DNA from 2 places in the Bacillus sp. V33-4 genome. Region 1 is predicted to be linked to the other one. Evidence: a T-box and tRNA genes for the amino acid it is inferred to sense, from the RefSeq annotation. Region 1 holds a T-box; the other holds one or more tRNA genes.

Region 1 (6,810 bases):
GTTTGTTTCATGTGAAACATTTTTTCCGACATGAAGGAAAAGAGACCGCTTTTTTGAAATTTAACTTCATCGTCAAAAAAATGATAGTTCTGTTTCTTTCTTTTTCGCGCTGATACTCCATGAGCGAGAACGGATGTTGTTTCAGGGTAGTTCGGATCAATTGTTAAGATACAGGCTTTAATTAAATGGATAAGTCCGTAAAAAAGCAATATCGGCCGAATCAGCAAGGGGGCTTTTTCTGCCTGCTGATAATATATTTGTCCATGCTCAAGGTAATATAAAAATGGGTAACAATTTTCATAACTTTTTTGATCAGCGTGATCGAGCGCTATCCTCTCATATTTGTGTTTAAGATAATTTTGCGTAGAAGAAGCAGAGAAAAAGCGGGTAAAACTGCTCCATCCGTGATAAGTGATATCATTCACAGGATAGCCCTCCGAGTTTTTTGAAAAATCGAACATATCGTACCTTCCTTGACAGTATTTTGTCCAATTGATACCCTACAAATAATATTTTTATATCCAGGGGGTTTAAAACGATGTGGGAAAATAAGTTTGCTAAAGAAGGATTAACATTTGATGATGTTTTATTAGTTCCGGCAAAATCTGAAGTACTTCCACGTGATGTAAACCTTCAGCTAGAATTAACAGATAAGGTAAAGCTGAACATTCCGATTATAAGTGCAGGAATGGATACAGTGACTGAGGCTGAATTGGCGATCGCGATGGCGCGCCAGGGAGGGCTTGGAATTATCCACAAGAACATGTCCATTGAGCAGCAAGCTGAACAGGTCGAAAAGGTAAAACGCTCAGAGAGCGGTGTTATTACTGATCCATTTTTCCTAACTCCCGAACATCAAGTATTCGATGCCGAACATTTGATGGGCAAATACCGAATTTCCGGGGTTCCGATTGTAAACAACGAAAAAGAACAGAAATTGGTCGGGATTATTACCAACCGGGATATGCGGTTCATCCAGGATTACTCCATTAAAATCTCAGATGTTATGACAAAAGAAAAGCTTGTTACTGCTGCGGTTGGTACTACTTTGGATGAAGCAGAGAAAATTTTGCAAAAATATAAAATCGAAAAGCTTCCATTAGTCGATCAAACAGGTGTTTTAAAAGGGCTTATAACGATAAAGGACATTGAAAAAGTGATTGAATTCCCGAACTCTGCGAAGGATGCACAAGGCCGCCTTTTAGCCGGTGCTGCAGTCGGGGTAACAACAGACACGATGAAACGGGTACAAATGTTAGTAAAAGCAGGCGTTGATATCATTGTTGTCGATACAGCACACGGTCATTCGCGCGGCGTTATTGAAACGGTTAAAGAAATACGCGCAGCTTTTCCAGAGCTTTCGATTATTGCCGGAAATGTTGCAACTGCAGAAGCCACAAAAGAATTATTTGAAGCTGGGGCAGATGTAGTAAAGGTAGGGATCGGACCGGGTTCAATCTGTACGACCCGTGTTGTTGCCGGTGTAGGTGTTCCACAGATTACCGCAGTATATGATTGTGCTACAGAAGCAAGAAAACACGGAAAAGCGATTATTGCGGATGGTGGAATCAAATATTCGGGCGATATTGTTAAAGCGTTGGCTGCCGGAGGACATGCTGTTATGCTTGGAAGTATGCTGGCGGGTGTGTCCGAGAGCCCTGGAGAAACTGAAATTTACCAAGGGCGTCGCTTTAAGGTTTATCGGGGTATGGGCTCTGTTGCGGCCATGGAAAAAGGCTCTAAAGATCGTTATTTTCAGGAAGACAACAAGAAGTTTGTACCAGAAGGAATTGAAGGCCGGCTTCCTTATAAGGGACCAATCGCAGATACAATCTATCAACTAGTCGGCGGCTTGCGCTCAGGGATGGGTTATTGCGGTAGTAAGGATTTAAGAGAGCTAAGAGAAAATGCCCAATTCATCAGGATGACAGGTGCGGGCTTGAGGGAGAGCCATCCCCATGATATTCAAATAACGAAGGAAGCTCCAAACTATTCAATATCCTGAGGGGAAACTCCCATAAAGCATACTTTTTTTCCTTAATTTACTGTAGGCAGAGTGACCATTCTCTGTCTATTTTTTTCATTTTTTTTATGATAAACTAAACAGGTGTAAAAAATAGGAGTCTGTCACTCTTACATATTATATAAATAGTTGATGAAAATGAACGTTGGAGGGAATTCGTTTTGAACCGTGTTAAAAATCTATCTATGCTTTTAGCAATTCTTTTTTTATGTTTTGCTGCCGTTTTCGGGGGAATGCCTGGTAAAGCAGAGGCGAACACTGATGCACTTGGATTAAATGCTGAAGCAGCAATTTTATTAGATGCAAAGACAGGAAAAATTGTCTATGAAAAAAATGCAGATGCAGTTCTTGGTGTTGCATCAATGGCGAAAATGATGACAGAATACATTGTTCTTGAGGCAATTAACGATAAGAAAATCAGCTGGGATCAAAAAGTCAAAATCAACGAATACGTTCATAAATTATCTGCGGCACCTGATCTATCAAATGTTGGACTGACGCAGGGTGAAGAATATACGGTTAAAGAATTATATCAAGCAATGGCAATCCACTCAGGAAATGCGGCTACAGTTGCATTGGCAGAAGTGATTTCCGGAACAGAACAGAATTTTGTTACTTTGATGAATAAAAAAGCTGCCGAATTGGGGCTTAAAGATTATAAATTTGTCAATTCTTCAGGGCTTAACAACTCAAGCCTTCTTGGCAATCATCCTGCCGGAAATCCGGATGAAGAAAACGTAATGTCAGCAAGATCGACAGCCACTCTTGCCTTCCGTTTAATCAACGATTATCCAGAAGTGCTGGAAACAGCAAGCAAAGCTGAATTAGAGTTTCGCGATGGCAGAAAATATAAAAACTTCAACTTCATGGTCCCGGGACTAATTTATGAATATCCAGGTCTTGATGGGTTAAAAACCGGGTCCACGGATTTTGCCGGTTATTGTTTCACTGCTACGGCTGAAAAGAATGGCCAAAGATTCATTTCAGTAGTAATGAAAACCAGCTCTATGGACGAGCGCTTTTCCGAATCAAGAAAGGTGCTTGATTATGGCTTCAACAACTTCACAAAAGAAGAACTTGTAAAGGGAAATTACCAAGTAAAAGATACTAAATCCCTTCCAGTCGTAAAAGGTAAGGAAGATAAGGTGAAGATCCATTCTGATAAACCGATTGAAATGGTCATAAAAAATGGAGAAAAAGAAAACTATACTCCGGTTTTAGTATTGGATAAAGACAAGTTAAATAAAGATGGAGAGCTGACGGCTCCAGTTAAAAAAGGCGACAAAGTTGGCTATTTAACCATTGAATCTAAAACGGATGATGGTATGGGCTTTCTGACTGAGGAAGGCGCCAAGAAAGTCCAGGTCGATGTTGTCGCGGCAGAAAATGTTGAAAAAGCAAACTGGTTTGCTTTATCTATGCGAGGAATTGGCGGATTTTTTGGGGATCTTTGGGGCAGTGTCTCTTCATCGGTTAAAGGCTGGTTTTAACCCGCAGGGTCTCTTTGTCTCTTGACAGGAGACCCTTTTTGTTGTTTATTTTTCATTAGGGAAAACAGAATAATTCCGATTGAATTAGTTAAATTTTCCTTTACGGGTTTAACATAATAAAAAGCCCATCTTACGCAGATGGTATAAACAAAGGGGGACGTATAAATGAAGACAGGTACAGATAGAGTAAAACGAGGGATGGCTGAAATGCAAAAAGGCGGCGTCATTATGGACGTTGTCAATGCTGAACAAGCTAAGATTGCAGAGGAAGCAGGGGCAGTAGCCGTTATGGCGCTAGAGCGCGTCCCATCCGATATTCGTGCAGCCGGCGGTGTAGCGAGAATGGCAGATCCCCGGATTGTTGAAGATGTAATGACTGCTGTCACGATACCGGTTATGGCGAAAGCCCGCATAGGACACATTGTTGAAGCTCGTGTTTTAGAAGCGATGGGTGTCGATTATATCGATGAAAGTGAAGTCTTAACCCCTGCAGACGAAGAATATCATTTGAATAAAAGAGATTATACGGTCCCGTTTGTTTGCGGATGCCGTGATCTTGGCGAAGCTGCCCGCAGAATCGGTGAAGGTGCATCGATGCTTCGGACAAAAGGCGAGCCAGGTACAGGGAATATTGTGGAAGCTGTACGCCATATGAGAAAGGTTAATGCCCAGGTCCGCAAAGTTGTCGGCATGAATGAGGACGAACTTATGACGGAAGCAAAGCTTCTTGGTGCTCCATACGAGCTTTTACTTGAAATTAAGAAGCTTGGAAAATTACCAGTTGTAAACTTTGCAGCGGGTGGAGTTGCAACTCCGGCAGATGCTGCTTTGATGATGCAGCTAGGAGCAGATGGAGTATTCGTTGGGTCAGGAATATTTAAATCTGACAATCCAGCTAAATTTGCAAGAGCGATAGTGGAAGCAACAACTCATTACCAGGACTATGCGTTAATCGCTGAAATTTCAAAAAATCTTGGAATTGCGATGAAAGGCATTGAAATTTCTTCATTGGCTCCAGAAGCACGCATGCAGGACCGTGGCTGGTAAGAAGGAGATTAAACAATGGTGAAAATCGGAGTATTAGGTTTACAGGGGGCTGTTCGCGAGCATGTCCACTCTATTGAGCAAGCAGGGGCAGAAGCAATCGTTATCAAGCGAAAAGAACAGCTTGCCGAGATTGACGGCCTGATTATACCCGGCGGTGAAAGCACAACAATGCGCCGCTTAATCGATAAATATGATTTCATGGACGTACTGAAACAATTTGCTGATCAGGGAAAGCCGATGTTCGGAACCTGTGCAGGATTAATCCTGCTCGCAAAACAAATTGTCGGTTATGAGAAGCCCCACATTGGGGTCATGGATATAACAGTCGAACGGAATTCCTTTGGCCGGCAGCGTGAAAGCTTTGAGGCTGATCTTGAGATTGCCGGGGCAGCAGCCGATTTTCCAGCTGTATTTATTCGGGCGCCGCACATCGTCGAAGCGGGTGAAAATGTTGAGGTTCTCGCCAAGCATAATGGTCGGATTGTTGCGGCCAGAGAGGGCCAATTTTTGGGATGCTCGTTTCATCCTGAATTGACCGATGATCACCGTTTAACTGAATATTTTATTAAGATGGTAAAAGAAGCAAAAGAAAAGCAATTTGTATAAATTAGTTGCAACCTGCTGATAATTGTAGTACATTATGAATTATCTAAATTCTAACAGTCGTCAAATCAAAGAGAGGAAATAGTAACAATCGTTCATTCTTAAGAGAGCCGGTGGTTGGTGCGAACCGGTGGATGATGTTTGTGAATCCATCCTTGAGTAAAGTACGGAACTTCTTTGTGGAATAGTAAGTACTTTCGGTTAAAACCGTTATCAATTTGAGTGGAGAGCAATTTTTTGCTTTCAACTAGGGTGGCAACGCGGGTAGCTCTCGTCCCTTTTTAGGGATGGGAGCTTTTTATTTTGGTAAAAAACTATATATTCTTTTATTAGTTAATTTGAAGGAGGAGTTACGAATGCTAGATATCAAGTACTTAAGAGCAAATTTTGCTGAAGCAAAACGGCTGCTTCAGCACAGAGGTGAGGATTTAACAGATTTTGGAAAATTTGAAGAATTGGACCAAAGGCGCAGGGAATTAATTGTCGACAGCGAACAATTAAAAAGCAGGCGCAATGAAGTATCCCAGCAGGTAGCTGTATTAAAACGGGAAAAACAGGACGCAGATCAGCTGATTGCTGAAATGAAAGAAGTAGGCGATAAAATTAAGGTTCTGGATGAACAGCTTCGCGAAGTTGAGGAAACATTGGAAACTTTGTTGTTAAGCATTCCGAATATTCCTCATGAAAGTGTGCCAATCGGAGAAACAGAAGATGATAATGTAGAAGACCGCAAATGGGGAACAGTCCGCGATTTCGATTTTGAAGCCAAGCCGCATTGGGAAGTTGCTGACCACCTCGGCATTCTGGACTTTGAAAGAGCTGGAAAAGTTACCGGGAGCCGGTTTGTATTTTATAAGGGGCTGGGGGCCCGCTTAGAGCGTGCCTTATATAACTTTATGCTTGATCTTCACACCGAAGATCATGGCTATCAAGAAATATTGCCTCCTTATCTAGTCAACCGGGCAAGCATGATAGGAACCGGACAGCTTCCGAAGTTCGAAGAGGATGCTTTCTTGATTGAAAATGAAGATTACTTTCTAATTCCAACTGCTGAGGTGCCTGTCACGAATTATTACCGGGATGAAATCATAAGCGGTGACGAGCTGCCGATTAATTACGCGGCGTTCAGTGCTTGTTTCCGTTCTGAAGCAGGTTCTGCGGGACGAGATACAAGAGGATTAATCCGCCAGCATCAATTTAATAAAGTCGAGCTTGTAAAGTTTGTGAAGCCAGAGGATTCTTATGATGAACTGGAGAAATTGACCGGCCATGCAGAAAAGGTGCTTCAGCTTCTAGAGTTGCCTTACCGCGTCATGAGCATGTGCACAGGGGATCTCGGCTTTACTGCCGCGAAAAAATATGATATTGAGGTTTGGATCCCAAGCTACGGGACGTATCGGGAGATTTCTTCTTGTAGTAATTTTGAAGCATTCCAGGCCCGCCGTGCCAATATCCGATTCCGCCGTGATCCAAAGGGAAAACCGGAACATGTCCATACTTTGAACGGCTCAGGGCTTGCGATCGGCCGCACGGTTGCAGCGATTTTAGAAAACTATCAGCAAGCGGATGGAAGTGTTGTCATTCCAACAGTACTGCGGCCATATATGCGTAACCGCGACACCATTACTCCTGAAAAATAAACCTTAA
Region 2 (11,128 bases), on a different contig from region 1:
CAGCCCTGCTCGTTTTCGTACGCTTTGCCTGCCTGTTTATGAATATCGGCATAAGAGGCAAAATCCCTCAATACAAAGTACTGATCATTCTGCATAAGCAGGGAATCATAAATGGTTTCGAACTCATCTCCGACGCCTGGAAAAAAGCCATTGCCAAGCGAGTCGACTACATTCCGAATCCGCGTATCAAGATGGTAATACTCACGGGAATGATAGCCGCCGTTTTGATAATAGTTCAAAACTTCACTTGCACTCAAACCAAACACAAAAATATTCTCCTCGCCGGCTTTCTCCATAATTTCAATATTTGCACCGTCCAATGTTCCGAGCGTGACAGCGCCATTCATCATGAATTTCATATTCCCGGTGCCTGATGCTTCTTTGCTCGCGGTCGAAATCTGTTCACTAATGTCAGTGGCCGGAAATATTTCTTCAGCAAGCGAAACGCGATAATTTTCCAGAAAGATCACTTTCAGCTTGTCGTTTACTTTCGGATCATGATTCACTTTGTCGGCAACAGCATGAATCAGTTTAATTATCTTCTTCGCATAATAATAGCCCGGCGAAGCTTTTGCCCCAAAGATAAACGTTCTCGGGTGCATATTAAAACTTTGGTCATCCTTGATTTGCTTGTATAAATGCATGATATGGAGAATGTTTAGCAGCTGGCGCTTATAGGCGTGCAGCCTTTTCACTTGCACATCAAAAATTGAAGCAGGATCAACGGTTATACCGGTTTTCTCCTTGATTTTCAAGGCTAGGCTTTCCTTGTTGCCCCTTTTAATAGCGTTCATTTGTCCCAAGAGTGACTGATCATTAAGATGCTCACCCAGATGAGAAAGGGAGCTGGGATTTCCCACCCAGGACGGGCCAATCGTCTCGGTGATTAATGCAGCCAGACGCGGGTTTGCCTTGAGGAGCCATCTTCTGTGGCTAATTCCATTTGTTTTATTATTAAATTTTTCAGGCGATATTTCAAAAAAGCGGACCATCTCCCGTTGCTTCAAAATATCTGTGTGAATTTTTGCGACTCCGTTGACACTATGGCTTCCAACGATCGCAAGGTGGGCCATTTTCACTTTTCCATGTGCGATAATCGCCATAGCTTCAATCCGCTCCCAATCACCGGGATAGCGCAGCCATAAATCTTTACAAAAACGCTCGTTAATTTCATTGATGATCATATAAATTCTCGGCAGCAACGGCTGGAACAGGCGAATCGGCCATTTTTCGAGCGCCTCTGAGAGAGTCGTATGATTCGTATAAGAAATCGTTTTCGTCGTCACTTCCCAAGCCTGGTCCCAGCCAAGCTTCTCCTCATCGAGCAATATCCGCATCAGCTCCGGGATCGCCAAAACAGGGTGTGTATCATTAATATGAAGCCCTATGTATTGAGGCAGTTTAAGCAAGCTGGCATGATTACGCTTATATGAACGGATAATGGAACGAATACTTGCTGAGACAAGAAAATATTGCTGCTTTAACCGCAAGATTTTCCCTTCGTCATGTGTATCATCAGGATAAAGAAACTCAGACACGGATTCTGTTTCCCTTTTGTACTTCAAAATATCCTTATTAATTGGATATGGGGACGGCTCTGCACTCCAAAGCCGCAGCGTATTTACCGTATTTGTGTTATAGCCAACGACCGGAATATCATATGGAACAGCAGTAATCATTTCCGCATCCACATGGCGGAAACGAAGCCCGCCTTTTTCCGTATAGCTTTCAACAGTCCCCCAAAACGGGATATTGATGGCTAAATCTGCTTTACGCACTTCCCACACATGGCCGTGCCGAAGCCATTGTTCCGGCAGTTCAACTTGATAGCCATCGACAATTTTCTGCTCAAAAAGGCCGTGCTTATATCTGATGCCGCAGCCATGTCCCGGCATATTTAAAGAAGCAAGCGAATCAAGGAAACATGCTGCGAGTCTGCCGAGTCCGCCATTTCCAAGTCCTGCGTCCGCCTCGACCTCTTCAAGTTCATCCAGGTCGATTCCAAGTTCTTTTAAACCGTTGCTCACTACCTCTTCCATCCCGATATTCATCAAATTATGCCGCAGCAGCCGCCCGAGTAAAAACTCGATTGACAGGTAGTATACTTGCTTCGTCCCTGTGCTTCTGTAGCGCTCGTTCGTTTGAATCCAATCCGGGCTGATGTATTCCCTGATCATGCTGCCGAGTGTATGAAACTGGTCCCATTTCGTACTGTCATTAAAACTTTTGCCATATGTCATCTCAAGGCGCTGCAGGAACAAAGCTTTAAATTCCTCTTTGTTAGAAAACATGACTATCACTCCTTGAGATCAGCTCAGCATAAAGCTTATTATATTTGAATGCCGACTGCGCCCAGCTGTAGTCAGTTTTCATCGCCCGTTTTACAAGCTGATCCCAGATCTTTTTATCTTCATAAAAGCGGAGCGCCCTCCGGATCGTGTAAAGCATATCGTGGGCATTAAAGTTTTTGAAAGAAAAACCATTGCCTTCATTGGAAAACTCATTGAAGGGTTGGACTGTATCATTTAAGCCTCCCGTTTCCCGGACAATCGGTACCGCTCCATAATTCATTGCGATCATCTGGCCAAGGCCGCACGGTTCAAATAGGGACGGCATTAAAAACAAATCTGCGCCGGCGTATATTTTATGGGCCAATGCTTCATCGAACCCGATATGTGCATTAAATTGTGATGAAAACTGGTGGCTCTTCCACCTGAAAAAATCCTCAAACTCCGCATCCCCTGTCCCTAAAACAACCATTTGCATATTTTCAGCCATGAGCTCATCAAACACCCGTTTGACGAGATCGAGTCCCTTTTGCTTAGTAAGCCTTGTGATCATCACCAAAAGCGGCGTATCAGCCTGCTCAGCGAGCCCGAACAAACGCTGCAGCTCTTGTTTGTTTTTTATTTTTCCGGCCAAATTGTTATAACTGTATGGATGTGTTACAAAAGGATCATTGGCTGGATTGTAAAATTCATCGTCAATTCCATTTAAAATACCAACCAAATCGGCGTTTCTTCTCCTCAGCAATCCATCGAGTTTTTCCCCGTAATAAGGCATTTGAATTTCTTCTAAGTAGGAAGGGCTGACCGTTGTGATCTTATCAGCGGCAACAAGTGCCCCCTTCATAAAATTGACATCTCCATAAAATTCAAGCTGTTCACTGTTAAAATATTCATCGCCGAGACCCAGCAAATCGTGCAAAACTTCCTTAGGATATACGCCCTGAAATTGCAGGTTATGAATCGTAAAAACAGTTCTGATCATTCCATAGCCTTCCCTTTTTGCATATCTTGCTTTAAGCAGGAAAGGAATCATGCCAGTATGCCAATCATGGCAATGAAGAATATCAGGATAAAAATCGAGGCAGGACAAGCTTTCTAGCACAGCCCGGTTAAAGTAAGCAAATCGTTCACCGTCATCAAAATATCCGTACAGGCGATCGCGCTTAAAATAATACTCATTGTCGACAAAATAATAGGTTACCCCTTCAAATACAAGCTCTTCAATCCCGCAATACTGGTTGCGCCAGCCGACCTGTACATTGAGTTCACAAATCTTTTTTAAACGCTTCCGGTACTCTTCCGGGAGGCTCCCGTATTTTGGCATGATGACACGGATATCCGTTCCGAGTTTTTTCAATTCTCTTGGCAATGATCCTGCAACATCCGCCAACCCGCCGGATTTAATGAACGGCATACACTCCGATACAGCAAATAGTAGCTTCACGAATTCATCAACGCTCCCTGTACGGTTCCTTTTCGAATCACATACGGATGGCGGCTGGAAGCCTTCATAACAGTATTCGGCTCTATCTTTACATCCTTATCCAAAATAACTGAATCTAGCACACAGTTTTCGGCAATTTGGCATTTTTGCATAATGATACTGTTTCGAATCACCGAGTTTTTGCCGATCTTTACTCCCCTTGAAATAATGCTGTTTTCCACATACCCATCAAGGATACAGCCGTTCGCAATCATCGCATTTTTGACTCTCGCTCCTGCTAAATAGCGGGTTGGCGGTTCATCTTTTACTTTTGTATAAATTGGCTGATCCTTCAAAAATAGCTGCTGCCAAATCGTTGGTTGAAGAATGCTCATGCTCGCATTGAAATAAGTGTTAATTGAGTCGATCATAAAGGTGAATCCGGTATAATTATAGGTGCAGAGCCTATATGAATGGCCAATATCGGCCACAACATCCCGCATGCAGGTATAGCCCGTATTTTCTCTTGTCTCAATTAATTCAATCAACAGGGATTTTTTCACCAGATACATTTCTAGCGATTTTCCCTTCTGGCGAATCTCTGTAATATCACATCCGGATGCAAGATGCCAATCAAGGACTGGCCTGAAATCCATATTTAACACGGTGTAACAGTTCGCAATCACGGCATAATCCTGTGTACTTCGGTAAAAATAATCGAGGTTTGCCGCAAAGTGGGTAAACGATCCAATTCCCTGCTGCGGCCCATCTAAATTTGGCGATGGAAAAAAGAACAGTCCATCCCGCTTTCGATTGAGGTCCCAGTTTCGCCCGGAACCTAAATGGTCCATTAAGGAGCGGTATTGGAATTTTGGAAAAATCGCAACGCTCTCAATTTCTGAATTCACCATATTTGATAATACAAAGTCAATTAGTCGATATCGCCCGGCGATCGGAACTGCTGCAAGAGAACGATGAATAATCAATTCTTCTAAATCTTCATGATAGGTCGTTGCATCAATAACACCCAGTAGTCGCTTTTTCAACTTTTGTCCCTCCCGATTTATTATTTGTCAGCGTTTCAGACTAATGTTTACTGTTTGTCTGGATAACATTATGAGAAAATACCTTTCAGCAGTTCATCGGTCACGAGTACCACTTCTTCCGATTCATCGACAGGGCGGATCACCGTGCCGTCAGGAACACGGATATTGGAAGGAACGATCGCTTTTTCGATATAAGTGTTTTTTCCGATGACAGCATCCGGCATCACGACCGTTTCTTTGACAACCGCCCCTTTTTCAACGGTAACACCCTGGAATAAAACAGATTTTCTAATATCCCCTTCAATGGTGCAGCCTTCGTTGACGAGCGATTCAGTAATATCCGCTTCCGCTGAAATATATTGTGGAGGATGGTTCGGGTTGATTGAGTAGATTCGCCACGAATAATCAAACAGGTTAAGTTGACATTCTTCATCCAGCATATCCATGTTTGCTTCCCAGAGGCTTTTTACTGTCCCAACATCTTTCCAGTAACCTTTAAATGGATAGGCATACATTTTCTTTTTCTCATCAAGAAGGAGTGGAATGACATCCTTGCCAAAATCATGTGAGGATTCCGGGTTACGGTCATCCATTTCCAAATACTCTTTTAAAACGCTCCAGTTGAAAATATAAATTCCCATTGAGGCAAGATTGCTTTTTGGCATTTGCGGTTTTTCGTCAAATTGGGTTATTTTCATGTCGTCGCTCGTATTCATAATCCCGAATCGACTCGCTTCAGCCCAGGGAACTTCGATGACGGAAATGGTCACATCTGCCCCTTTTTCAACGTGGTATTGCAGCATTTGTTCGTAATCCATTTTATAAATGTGATCTCCGGAGAGGATTAGTACATATTCAGGGTCGTACTGAACTAAATAATTTAAATTTTGGTAAATGGCACTCGCTGTTCCTGTATACCATTTCACTTCAGAGGACTCGCTATATGGGGGTAAAACTGTGACCCCTCCATCTTTTCGGTCCAGGTCCCAGGCACTGCCGATGCCAATATAGGAGTTTAAAACAAGAGGTTGATATTGAGTGAGGACACCGACAGTATCAATCCCGGAATTTGTGCAGTTGCTCAACGTAAAATCAATGATTCTATATTTGCCGCCAAATGGAACGGCCGGCTTCGCCAGGCTCTTCGTCAATGTACTAAGCCTGCTTCCCTTTCCTCCTGCTAGTAGCATTGCGACGCACTTTTTCTTCACCATTGCTGTTCATCTCCTTCCGCTTTTTCACAGGTCTTAATATGGTTAACCCAAATGGCGATACCGTTAATTTCACAGAATAAGGCCTTCCGTGAAAGCTGCTTTCTTCCGCTTTTACAACCCGCTTGTTCACAAAACCTGCCCCGCCAAATGCGAGCTGGTCACTGTTAAATATTTCGCGGTACTGTCCTGCCGCAGGAACACCAATTTTATAATCCAGATATGTTTTTTCTGTAAAATTACCAATGATGATAAAAAACTCGCCCTCTTTTGCCCCCTTACGCATAAAAGAAAAGATTGACTGCTGCCCATTATCCACGTCAATCCATTCAAAACCTTCACCCAGGTGATCGAGTTCGTACAATGGTTTGGAACGCTTATAAAGCTTAAGTAATTCTTTAACATAGTCATTTAATTTTTTGTGCATGTCATACTCAAGCAAATGCCAATCAAGCTGTTCTCTAAACTTCCATTCTGCAAACTGACCAAGCTCGGTGCCCATAAACAGCAGTTTTTTCCCTGGGTGGGCAAACATAAATCCAAGCAAAAGACGCAGTTGCGCAAATTTTTGCCAATAATCTCCCGGCATTTTATCCAGCAGCGATTTCTTGCCATGCACCACTTCATCGTGGGAGAATGGCAAAACAAAATTTTCATTAAATGCATATAACAGTGAAAATGTTACTTTGCTGTGGTGTTTTGCTCTTTGAGAGGAGGGAGCTTCCATATAGGTCAAAATGTCATTCATCCAACCCATATTCCACTTATAATTGAAGCCCAGCCCGCCATAATGCACAGGGCTGGTCACCTGTGGCCAGTCCGTTGAATCCTCTGCGATCATCAACATGTTCTCGTCTTGCTCAAAGATAGCCTTATTCAATTTTTTTAAAAATTCGAGCCCGTATGGATTGGAATGGCAGCCATCTGAATTAGGCCAATAGATGATGTTCGCCACTGCATCAACACGAAACCCGTCCACATGGAAATATTCCATCCAAAACAATGCATTGGAGATCAAAAAACTTTGTACTTCCGGCTTTCCGAGATCAAAATTGGCCGTTCCCCATTCATGATTTTCCCGGTCATGGCTATTTTGGTACTCAAACAAATAGCTCCCATCAAAGCGAAACAGTCCATGATCATCCTTGCAAAAATGCCCGGGAACCCAGTCAAGTATTACACCTATCCCATTTTGATGGCACTGATCAATGAAAAACATCAGGTCTTGCGGTGTGCCGTAACGGCTTGTAACGGAATAATAGCCAGTACCCTGATAGCCCCATGAGTCGTCGAACGGATGCTCAACTAATGGCAACAGCTCAATCTGCGTAAAACCATGCTCCAGGACATACGGAATTAGTTGCTCAGCCAACTCCCTGTAAGTAAGAAAACTTCCATCCTCTTTCCTTTTCCAGGAGCCTGCATGCACTTCGTATATCGCTGCCGGCTCAGCATAGATCGGCTTTTTCTCTTTGCGAGTTCGCCAATTATGGTCGTTCCATTGGTAACCGTTAAGAGAATATACAATTGAGGCAGTTCGTGGGCGAAGCTCGGAATAATAGCCGAATGGGTCTGATTTTAGCAGCCGTTCACCGTTATGATTGATAATTTCATACTTATATAGGGCACCCTCCAGATTTCTATCGACCATCAGCATCCAAACACCTTCATTATTCACTCTATGAAAGGTATACCCTTCTCCATTCCAATTGTTGAAATCACCGACTAGTCTGACAATGGCAGCAGATGGAGCCCATACACAAAATCGGGTAAACTGCCTCTCATTTTCCTCAAATAGATGGGCACCAAATAAACGGTAGCTTTCATAAAACGTACCTTCATGAAACAAATGCAGCTGATAATCCGTAGGCAATAATGAATTCAAAACAATCCTTCTCCCCGCTCCAAAAATATTTCATGACTTTTATCTATTATTCGATTTGAGTTTCGAATATCCTTGTAAAAGTTTTTTTAATTTTATGACAATAAACACTGTTTTTCGATAAAATTTGAATAGAAATATGTAAATAACTGGGGTTTCGACAATATTATCAGCAAGCAGTTACGAAAAAGCAGTTTAGTAATATAGGATTTTATTAGTCGTTGTTTTAATAGGACAGACAGGAGTCTCGTTGTTATAGTCTTCTCGTTCATTCGATGACTCCAGCCCATGATCTTATTTCGTCAGACAAATGTAAAAAAGCCCGGCACCATTATTGATGCCGAGCTTTGTATAATAGAAACACAAATGGATTAGAAATGAGAGGATACATGGGAATAACCAATCTGCTTGACAGGCCCGATATCATTTAAGCGGAAATTCAGGGAATTAAGCCAAAGCCATTTTACTGTTAGCAACTAGAACCAGGATTGAATTCAATTTACATGGCAAACCCAAATCAAAAAAGCTGCTGACACATTGTCAACAGCTTTTTTGATAGATGACCCCTACGGGATTCGAACCCGTGTTACCGCCGTGAAAGGGCGGTGTCTTAACCGCTTGACCAAGGGGCCGTTTATTATGGCGGAGAAGGAGGGATTTGAACCCTCGCGCCGCTTACGCGACCTACACCCTTAGCAGGGGCGCCTCTTCAGCCTCTTGAGTACTTCCCCATATAGATGGCTCCGCAGGCAGGATTCGAACCTGCGACCGTTCGGTTAACAGCCGAATGCTCTACCACTGAGCTACTGCGGAATATTAAGATACTGCGGATTATTAAGATATTTTTTATCGCTAGTCTAGAAGAACAACCAAGCTATTCTCCCGAGCTGAATTTTATACGAATGGTGGGCCTAAATGGACTCGAACCATCGACCTCACGCTTATCAGGCGTGCGCTCTAACCAGCTGAGCTATAGGCCCATTTGGAGCGGGTGATGGGAATCGAACCCACGATATCAGCTTGGAAGGCTGAAGTTTTACCATTAAACTACACCCGCATCATATTTATAGAAGTTTTCTATACATATCCACAGACAATAAAGGTGGCTCAGGACGGAATCGAACCGCCGACACAAGGATTTTCAGTCCTTTGCTCTACCGACTGAGCTACTGAGCCATAATTCAAATATTCCCTAAACTTTAATTCAGTAAGTCCTTTGCTCAAAAGATCTCACGATCTTTCTCGCAGATTGCCGCAGAAGCTTTTCATCGATGTGAGCAATCTGCTCTACCGACTGAGCTACTGAGCCAATTAAAAAAAAAATGGCGGTCCCGACCGGGATCGAACCGGCGATCTCCTGCGTGACAGGCAGGCATGTTAACCGCTACACCACGGGACCAGATTGCGGGGGCAGGATTTGAACCTGCGACCTTCGGGTTATGAGCCCGACGAGCTACCGGACTGCTCCACCCCGCGACAATAGAAATTATAAAGTTTTCCCTATGCACTTTGATAGCATTAGGACTGTCCCGATCTCAGGATGCTAAACCAAGCTGCAGCTCGATCGGTACAACTCGCAGTTTATTCTGTGAAGTAACGCTCGTTGCTCCACCCCGCGACAATAGAAATTATTAAGTTTTCCCTATGCACTTTGATTGCATTAGGACTGTCCCGATCTCAGGATGCTAAACCAAGCTGTGGCTCGATCGGTACAACTCGCAGTTTATTCTGTGAAGTAACGCTCGTTGCTCCACCCCGCGACAATAGAAATTATTAAGTTTTCCCTATGCACTTTGATAGCATTAGGACTGTCCCGATCTCAGGATGCTAAACCAAGCTGCGGCTCGATCGGTACAACTCGCAGTTTATTCTGTGAAGTAACGCTCGTTGCTCCACCCCGCGACAATAGAAATTATTAAATAAAATATGGAGGAGGAAGAGGGATTCGAACCCCCGCGCGGTATGACCCGCCTGTCGGTTTTCAAGACCGATCCCTTCAGCCAGACTTGGGTATTCCTCCGAATAATAAGTATTAATGGTGGACCTTGTAGGACTCGAACCTACGACCGGACGGTTATGAGCCGTCTGCTCTAACCAGCTGAGCTAAAGGTCCATGTTGAGTATTTTAATAAAGATTGTAGTCAAAAACCGTCTGTCCCCATCTCAGTATGTTCATTCAAGCAGCGGCTCGATGGGTACAAATCGCAGCTTGATTCATGGATGCTTTGCTCGTTGCTCTAACCAGCTGAGCTAAAGGTCCATAATCATTTATTTATTTGGTAGCGGCGGAGGGGATCGAACCCCCGACCTCACGGGTATGAACCGTACGCTCTAGCCAGCTGAGCTACACCGCCAAATTTAAAACAATAATAATCAATGGTGGAGCCTAGCGGGATCGAACCGCTGACCTCCTGCGTGCAAAGCAGGCGCTCTCCCAGCTGAGCTAAGGCCCCATACGCGTTTTTACTGGTCGGGAAGACAGGATTCGAACCTGCGACCCCTTGGTCCCAAACCAAGTGCTCTACCAAGCTGAGCTACTTCCCGAGATATAATATGGCGCGCCCGACAGGAGTCGAACCCATAACCTTCTGATCCGTAGTCAGACGCTCTATCCAATTGAGCTACGGGCGCATATATTGAAAGTTATTTTGCTATCGCAAAAAACTTTGGTGCCGAGGACCGGAATCGAACCGGTACGGTAGTCACCTACCGCAGGATTTTAAGTCCTGTGCGTCTGCCAGTTCCGCCACCCCGGCTAATTTAATAAGAGCGGAAGACGGGATTCGAACCCGCGACCCCAACCTTGGCAAGGTTGTATTCTACCACTGAACTACTTCCGCAATAAAATGGTGCGGGTGAAGGGAGTCGAACCCCCACGCCTTGCGGCGCCAGATCCTAAGTCTGGTGCGTCTGCCAGTTCCGCCACACCCGCATTTGTTAGATGTCAGATTTTAAGAAATTGCTCTGAAACAAGTTTTTGAATCCGACTTCTGATTTTCATTTTCTCACACTTCTAAAATGGTGAGCCATGAAGGACTCGAACCTTCGACCCTCTGATTAAAAGTCAGATGCTCTACCGACTGAGCTAATGGCTCAAAATAAAAAGAATAGTGGTGCCGGCAAGAGGACTTGAACCCCCAACCTACTGATTACAAGTCAGTTGCTCTACCAATTGAGCTACACCGGCATAATGGAGAATGACGGGATCGAACCGCCGACCCTCTGCTTGTAAGGCAGATGCTCTCCCAGCTGAGCTAATTCTCCAAATTTAAACTGCC

The links. A T-box is a leader RNA that pairs with one kind of tRNA and senses whether it is charged. The one in region 1 lies ahead of serS (serine--tRNA ligase), so its partner is inferred to be a tRNA-Ser.
Region 2: it has a tRNA-Ser gene. The T-box ahead of serS (serine--tRNA ligase) is inferred to sense a tRNA for this amino acid. The anticodon was not compared.

The regions. Positions count from the first base shown of each region.
Region 1 covers NZ_PGVC01000049.1:879-7,688, forward strand. The annotation lists gene CVD23_RS17380 (YaaC family protein) at 1-425, opposite strand, end outside; gene guaB (IMP dehydrogenase) at 539-2,005, shown strand; gene CVD23_RS17390 (D-alanyl-D-alanine carboxypeptidase family protein) at 2,209-3,513, shown strand; gene pdxS (pyridoxal 5'-phosphate synthase lyase subunit PdxS) at 3,679-4,560, shown strand; gene pdxT (pyridoxal 5'-phosphate synthase glutaminase subunit PdxT) at 4,576-5,166, shown strand; T-box leader at 5,226-5,445, shown strand; gene serS (serine--tRNA ligase) at 5,520-6,803, shown strand.
Region 2 covers NZ_PGVC01000012.1:276-11,403, reverse strand. The annotation lists gene CVD23_RS04805 (glycogen/starch/alpha-glucan phosphorylase) at 1-2,291, opposite strand, end outside; gene glgA (glycogen synthase GlgA) at 2,281-3,732, opposite strand; gene CVD23_RS04795 (sugar phosphate nucleotidyltransferase) at 3,729-4,757, opposite strand; gene CVD23_RS04790 (glucose-1-phosphate adenylyltransferase) at 4,826-5,971, opposite strand; gene glgB (1,4-alpha-glucan branching protein GlgB) at 5,913-7,859, opposite strand; tRNA gene CVD23_RS04780 (tRNA-Glu) at 8,411-8,482, opposite strand; tRNA gene CVD23_RS04775 (tRNA-Ser) at 8,491-8,581, opposite strand; tRNA gene CVD23_RS04770 (tRNA-Asn) at 8,589-8,663, opposite strand; tRNA gene CVD23_RS04765 (tRNA-Ile) at 8,754-8,830, opposite strand; tRNA gene CVD23_RS04760 (tRNA-Gly) at 8,834-8,907, opposite strand; tRNA gene CVD23_RS04755 (tRNA-Phe) at 8,954-9,026, opposite strand; tRNA gene CVD23_RS04750 (tRNA-Asp) at 9,174-9,249, opposite strand; tRNA gene CVD23_RS04745 (tRNA-Met) at 9,253-9,326, opposite strand; tRNA gene CVD23_RS04740 (tRNA-Ser) at 9,778-9,870, opposite strand; tRNA gene CVD23_RS04735 (tRNA-Ile) at 9,887-9,963, opposite strand; tRNA gene CVD23_RS04730 (tRNA-Met) at 10,128-10,204, opposite strand; tRNA gene CVD23_RS04725 (tRNA-Ala) at 10,228-10,303, opposite strand; tRNA gene CVD23_RS04720 (tRNA-Pro) at 10,318-10,394, opposite strand; tRNA gene CVD23_RS04715 (tRNA-Arg) at 10,405-10,481, opposite strand; tRNA gene CVD23_RS04710 (tRNA-Leu) at 10,518-10,606, opposite strand; tRNA gene CVD23_RS04705 (tRNA-Gly) at 10,619-10,690, opposite strand; tRNA gene CVD23_RS04700 (tRNA-Leu) at 10,698-10,782, opposite strand; tRNA gene CVD23_RS04695 (tRNA-Lys) at 10,870-10,945, opposite strand; tRNA gene CVD23_RS04690 (tRNA-Thr) at 10,962-11,037, opposite strand; tRNA gene CVD23_RS04685 (tRNA-Val) at 11,042-11,114, opposite strand; rRNA gene rrf (5S ribosomal RNA) at 11,126-11,128, opposite strand, start outside.